3 regions of the Bradyrhizobium sp. 2TAF36 genome follow, and region 2 is predicted to be linked to each of the others. Evidence: predicted binding sites of a transcription regulator. Region 2 holds the regulator's gene; each other region holds the start of a gene.

What was found. The regulator LexA, encoded in region 2, represses DNA repair genes until DNA is damaged. The targets are predictions, from matches to a motif close to TGTTCNNNNTGTGTTCNG.
Region 1: a site for LexA is predicted at 939-956, ahead of uvrA (excinuclease ABC subunit UvrA). Genes of this name have one in related genera too.
Region 3: a site for LexA is predicted at 881-898, ahead of ruvC (crossover junction endodeoxyribonuclease RuvC). Genes of this name have one in related genera too.

The regions. Positions count from the first base shown of each region.
Region 1 covers NZ_JBFRFR010000012.1:102,041-104,305, forward strand. Annotated here, with positions in the region: partial or broken gene AB4Z51_RS09230 (outer membrane protein) at 4-748, shown strand; gene uvrA (excinuclease ABC subunit UvrA) at 1,053-2,265, shown strand, end outside.
Region 2 covers NZ_JBFRFR010000054.1:52,069-54,333, reverse strand. Annotated here, with positions in the region: gene AB4Z51_RS28585 (Cys-every-fifth RiPP peptide CefA) at 228-452, shown strand; gene lexA (transcriptional repressor LexA) at 641-1,342, opposite strand; gene AB4Z51_RS28575 (molybdopterin molybdotransferase MoeA) at 1,519-2,265, opposite strand, start outside.
Region 3 covers NZ_JBFRFR010000151.1:2,972-5,236, reverse strand. Annotated here, with positions in the region: gene AB4Z51_RS42815 (YebC/PmpR family DNA-binding transcriptional regulator) at 1-690, shown strand, start outside; gene ruvC (crossover junction endodeoxyribonuclease RuvC) at 929-1,456, shown strand; gene ruvA (Holliday junction branch migration protein RuvA) at 1,599-2,216, shown strand; gene AB4Z51_RS42800 (hypothetical protein) at 2,213-2,265, shown strand, end outside.

The sequences.
Region 1 (2,265 bases), on a different contig from region 2:
GACATGAAGACGTGGATGCTGGCTGCGGTCAGCCTGTTCGCACTTGGCGCGGTCGCGCCGGCTACCGCCGCCGATCTCCCGATCTACAAGGCACCGGCGGCCGCCGTTCCCCTCTACGACTGGAGCGGCATCTATGTCGGCATCAACGGCGGCGGCGGGCTGCTGAGGCGTGACCCGCGCGCTCGGCGTCGCTGTCGATCCGGCCGTTGGCGAAGGCTGTCACAATGCGGGCGGTGGCACGATCGGCGGACAACTCGGCTATCGCTGGCAGAAGTCGCGCTGGGTGTTCGGCATCGAGGGCCAGGGCAACTGGGCCGACTTCAAGGGCAGCAATGTCAGCGTGGCGCTGCCGCTGTTCACCAACCAGACCAAGATCGACAGCTTCGGCCTGTTCACTGGCCAGATGGGCTACGCCGTCAACAACCTGCTCTTCTATGGCAAGGCCGGCGCCGCGGTGGCGCACGACAAGTACGACACCTTCGTCCCCGGCGTCCCGGCCGCGGTGTTCAACAGCGTCAACCAGACCCGCTGGGGCTACACCATCGGCATCGGCGTGGAATGGGGCTTTGCCGAGAACTGGTCGGTCGGCGGCGAGTACAACCATGTCTTCCTCGGCCATCACAGCGCCGACTTCGCAACGCTCGTCGGCGGCTTCGCCCCGCGCACCGACCGGATRGGCCAGGATATCGACATGGGCCTGATCCGCATCAATTACCGCTGGGGCGGCCCGGTCGTCGCCAAATACTGAGACCAAGCTTCCCTCAGGAACCTCCAAGTCCTGATCATGTGCGGATTGCCCCAAATCCGCATTCAAACGCGAACGAAGGGCTGGCCTCGCGCCGGCCCTTCGCATGTTCCGGGGGCCCTGCTCCTGCCAGATGCCGCCAGCGCGCCAACAATCCGTTGACGATTCGCACACGCCACTGGAAATCCGTCCCCGTTCTTCCTACGTTCGCTGCCATACCCATCGGCGCCGATCCCGGTTCCGGGCGACGCGCGCCTTTTTTGTTGGCGCGATCGCGCACCTTTGGGATTCCTTGAGGGCAACTCGGATGGATGAAGTGATCAAGGCGAAGCGCCAACAGCAGAACGCGGGATCCAGCCTGCGCGCAATTACGATTCGTGGCGCGCGCGAGCACAACCTCAAGAATGTCGACGTCGAGATTCCCCGCGACAAGCTGGTGGTGTTCACCGGGCTGTCAGGCTCCGGCAAATCCTCGCTCGCCTTCGACACCATCTATGCGGAGGGCCAGCGCCGCTACGTCGAATCGCTGTCGGCCTATGCGCGCCAGTTCCTGGAGATGATGCAGAAGCCTGATGTCGACCAGATCGACGGCCTGTCGCCGGCGATCTCGATCGAGCAGAAGACGACCTCGAAGAACCCGCGTTCGACCGTCGGCACCGTCACCGAGATCTACGACTACATGCGCCTGCTCTGGGCGCGCGTCGGCGTGCCCTATTCGCCCGCCACGGGTCTGCCGATCGAGAGCCAGACCGTCTCGCAGATGGTCGACCGCGTGCTGGCGCTGCCCGAAGGCACCCGCCTCTATCTGCTCGCCCCGGTCGTGCGCGGCCGCAAGGGCGAGTACCGCAAGGAACTCGCCGAATGGCTCAAGAAGGGTTTTCAGCGCGTCAAGATCGACGGCACCTTCCATGAGCTCGCGGAGGCGCCGACGCTCGACAAGAAATTTCCGCACGACATCGACGTCGTGGTCGACCGCATCGTGGTGCGCGCCGACATCGGCCAGCGCCTCGCCGAAAGCTTTGAGACCGCGCTGAAGCTCGCGGAGGGCCTCGCCGTCGTCGAGTTCGCCGATGCGCCTGCAGCGGCTGCGCCCGTCGAGGAGAAGAAGAAGACCGCAAAAATCCACGACAAGAGCGGGCCTGAGCGCATCCTGTTCTCGGAAAAATTCGCTTGCCCCGTCACCGGCTTCACGATTCCGGAGATCGAGCCGCGCCTATTCTCGTTCAACAATCCCTACGGCGCCTGCCCGGCCTGCGGCGGCCTCGGCGTCGAGCAGCATGTCGACGAGGACCTCGTCATCCCCGACAAGGAGCTCGCCATCGGCAAGGGCGCGATCGCGCCCTGGGCCAAGTCGTCATCGCCTTACTATATTCAGACGCTGACGGCGCTCGGCAAGCACTACAAGTTCACCCTGACCACCAAATGGAAGGATCTGCCGAAGAAGACGCAGAACGCGATCCTCCTTGGCTCGGGCGAGGACGAGATCAAGTTCTCCTACGAGGACGGCGTCCGCTCCTACG
Region 2 (2,265 bases):
TGGAAATACCAAACGTTCTGCCGGGTTGTAGGCAAATCTACGGCTCGCCGCCGCAGGCCGCAATCACATTAACTTTCCCGAATCCGCCAGGAACAAAGCCCGCCCCTTTGCATTCTGCAGGCGCGTGTCAGCGCCCCGCAGGCGCCGACCAGCCGGAATAGTGCCAGCCCGGCCGCGACGGTTGGTCGACGGCGTCGAGGGCCTTGCGGACTTGCTCGCTTACGGCGGTGTCCTTGCGGACATGGGGCCGCGATTGCGCGGCCAAGGCTTGCACGGCCAAGGCTTGCACGGCCAAGGCTTGCACGGCCAAGGCTTGCACGGCCAAGGCTTGCACGGCCAAGGCTTGTACGTCCAAGGCTTGTACGTCCAAGGCTTGCGACGCTGATGCTGCGATCAGCGCCACAGCAATTGTGCTCAGAACGATCCGGCGCATGACTTCTCCTCGAACCTGAAGGCCGCGAAGCAGGGCTGCTTCGTGCGGCGTGCCGAGGATTTACCGCTGGAGGAGGGGCCGGATAATCTGCGCGAAACCAGAAAGACTATCCAGCGGAAGCGGACAATCGTCCGCTCCAATCTCGGATCGGCGCCGCCGATCGAAAGCGCGCGGGGCGCCAAATAACCGATACCGGCACGTCCGGTATCAATACTTCCGGTACAGCCCGATCAGCTTGCCCTGGATCTTCACCCGGTTGGGCGGCAGAATGCGGACCTCATAGGCCGCATTGGCGGGCTCGAGCGCGATCGAGGCGCCGCGGCGGCGGAAGCGCTTGAGCGTCGCCTCCTCGTCGTCGATCAGCGCCACCACGATATCGCCGGTATCGGCGCTCTCGTTGCGCTGGATCAGCGCCATGTCGCCGTCGAGAATGCCGGCCTCGACCATGGAATCGCCGCGCACTTCGAGCGCGTAATGTTCGCCCGAGCCGAGCATGTCAGGCGGTACGCTGATGGTGTGGCTGCGGGTCTGCAAGGCCTCGATCGGCGTACCGGCCGCGATGCGGCCCATCACGGGGACCGCGACGGGGCGCTCGCCCTCGTCCGCCGGCGGGCTCGAAGTCGTGCGGACCTTGCCGAGATTGCCTTCGATGACGCTCGGCGTGAAGCCGCGGCGGCTGCCGGCAGCGGCCTGAAGCTCGGGCAGCTTGATCACCTCGATGGCGCGGGCCCGGTTGGGCAGGCGCCGGATGAAGCCGCGCTCCTCGAGCGCAGTGATCAGGCGATGGATGCCCGATTTCGAGCGCAGGTCGAGCGCGTCCTTCATCTCATCGAAGGAGGGCGGCACGCCGCTTTCCTTCAGCCGTTCGCTGATGAACCGCAGGAGCTCGTATTGTTTGCGCGTTAACATCTCGACCAAAATCCCCCGGTTGATGTCGTTCGATTCCGAGACGCTGAATTCAGCAGTAAGCCGCTACATTCTCGAAACAAATCATGAACAGACACTATATGTTCGATACATGTTCCGCAACTGCTTAATTTACCGTGAACGCGACAAAGTTCGCGGAACGCACGCGAACGAAGCGCTCAGACGGGCAGCCGCAAGACCTCGCAAGGCGTGCCGGCTTCGGCCTTCGACGCGAATGGCGCGCGCACGAGAAGTGCCTGTGCCGCAGCGAGATTCGCAAGCAGCGAGGAATCCTGGTGATTGACCGGAAGGGCGACGAGCGTGCCGTCATCGCGGAGCTCGAGGCGTGCGCGCAGGTAATCCTCGCGCTGGTCGTTGGCGCCGACATCGCGGCCGAGCACCGCGCGTTCGCGGCGGTGATGAATCATCGAACGGCCCGAAAGCGCGCGAATCAACGGCACCATGAACAGGAAGCCGCAAACGTAGGATGACACGGGATTGCCGGGCAGGCCGATCACGCGCATCGCGCCGAGCCGCCCGTTCATCATCGGCTTGCCCGGCCGCATCGCTATCTTCCAGAACGCCATCGAGATACCTTCGTCCCTCAGCGCCTGCTGGACCAGATCGTGGTCCCCGACCGACGCGCCGCCGGTCGTGATCAGGATGTCGGCGCCGCTCTCCCGCGCGCGGCCGATGCCGGCCGTGGTGGCCTCCAGCGTATCGGCGGCAACGCCGAGGTCGATGGTATCGGCGCCCTCGCTGCGGGCGAGCGCGTGCAGGGCGTAGCCGTTGGAATAGACGATCTGGCCGTGGCCCGGCGTCGTACCCGGCATCACCAGCTCGTCGCCGGTCGCGAGGATCGCGACCTTCGGGCGTCGCCGGACTGGCAATTGCGGGTAATTCATGCCGGCGGCGAGCGCGAGGTC
Region 3 (2,265 bases), on a different contig from region 2:
CAGAAGTCGAAGCTGTTCGGCAAGCTGGCGCGGGAAATCACCGTCGCGGCCAAGCTGGGCACGCCCGACCCCAACATGAACCCGCGCCTGCGCGCCGCCATCATCGCGGCGCGCCAGGAGAACATGCCGAAGGACAATATCGAGCGCGCCGTCAAGAAGGCGCTCGGCAATGAGGGCGAGAACTATGACGAGATCCGCTACGAGGGTTACGGCCCCGGCGGYGTCGCCGTCATCGTCGAGGCGCTGACCGACAACCGCAACCGCGCCGCCTCCGACATCCGCTCCTTCTTCACCAAATCGGGCGGCAATCTCGGCGAAACCGGCTCGGTCTCCTTCATGTTCGACCGCACCGGCATCATCGAATACGACCGCAGCGTCGCCTCCGACGACGCCGTGCTGGATGCCGCGATCGAGGCCGGCGCCGACGACGTCGTATCGAGCGAAGGCGGACACGAGATCTACGCCTCGACCGAAGGCTATCGCGACGTCGCCAAGGCGCTGGAAGCCAAGTTCGGCGAGCCGCGCAAGGCCGCCCTGATCTGGAAGCCGCAGAATACGGTCGCGGTCGACGACGAGACCGGCGAGAAGCTTTTGAAGCTGATGGACCTGCTCAACGAGCACGACGACGTCCAGCACGTCTACGCCAATTTCGAGGTGTCGGACGCGCTGTTGGCGAAGATGGGCGGCTGAGGTCGCCACCAGCCCCAGATTCTGCTGTCGTCGCCCGGCTTGACCGGGCGACCCAGTATTCCAGAGACGTCAGAGGGAAACGGAGAAGCCGCGGCGTACTGGATACCCCGCTTTCGCGGGGTATGACCGCGTGTCTTGTGGTCGTCATCGCGGGCACCCAATCGCGACACCCCACTTCCCCTGTTACTTCCGTTCTGTTTCTGTTTCCCCCACCGCAGCCAGCCGCTATCACTGGCCCATGACTGCGCTCCCGATTCGTGGCCCCGTTCGCATCATCGGCATCGACCCCGGCCTSCGCCGCACCGGCTGGGGCGTGATCGAGGCCGAGGGCAATCGTTTGATCTACGTCGCCTGCGGCTCGGTGGAACCACCGGACGATTTGCCGCTGGCGAGCCGGCTGCTCGCAATCCATGAGGGGCTTGCGGCCGTCCTGTCCGGTCACAAGCCGATGGAAGCCGCGGTCGAGCAGACCTTTGTGAACAAGGACGGCGTCGCGACGCTGAAGCTCGGCCAGGCCCGCGGCGTCGCCATGCTGGCGCCCGCGATGTTCGGCATTACCGTCGCCGAATACGCGCCGAACCAGGTCAAGAAGACGGTGGTCGGCGCCGGCCACGCCGACAAGCACCAGATCGCGATGATGCTGAAGATCTTGCTGCCGAAAGCCGAGCCGCCGTCAGCGGACGCCGCCGACGCGCTCGCCATCGCCATTACCCACGCCCATCATCGCCAAAGCACGGCGCTCAGGCTGAAGGTGGTGGGGATATGATCGATCGCCATGCATCGCCGGCGTCATGCCCGGGCTTGTCCCGGGCATCCACGTTCTTTCTCGCCGATGTCAAAGGCGTGGATGGCCGGGTCAAGCCCGGCCATGACGAGAGAGAAGTGCCTGCCGTAGCCGAGGTCCCGAGATGATCGGCAAGCTCAAAGGCCTGATCGATTCCTACGGCGAGGATTATGTGCTCCTCGACGTCGGCGGCGTTGGCTATCAGGTGCATTGCTCGGCCCGCACGCTGCAGCATCTACCCTCGCCCGGCGAGGCCGCGGTGCTGTCGATCGAGACCTATGTCCGCGAGGATCAAATAAAACTGTTCGGCTTCCGCACCGACCAGGAGCGCGAATGGTTTCGCCTGCTTCAGACCGTGCAGGGCGTCGGCGCCAAGGTCGCGCTTGCCGTGCTCGGCACGCTGGCGCCTTCCGACCTCGCCAACGCGATTGCGCTGCGCGATAAGGCCGCGGTGGCACGCACGCCGGGCGTCGGCCCCAAGGTTGCCGAGCGCATCGTTACCGAGCTGAAGGACAAGGCGCCTGCTTTCGCCAATGTCGATCCCGCCGTCGTGCATCTCGCCGGCGCCGTCGACGACCAGCGCGCGCCGCGCCCGGTGGCAGATGCGATCTCTGCGCTGGTCAATCTCGGCTACGGCCAGCCGCAGGCGGCTGCCGCTATTGCATCCGCATCGCGCAGCGCGGGCGAGAGCGCCGAGACCGCGCAACTCATCCGGCTAGGCCTGAAGGAGCTGTCGAAGTGAGCGCGGCCCACGCCAATCCCGTCGCCGCCCTGTTTCGTCGCCTTTCGCG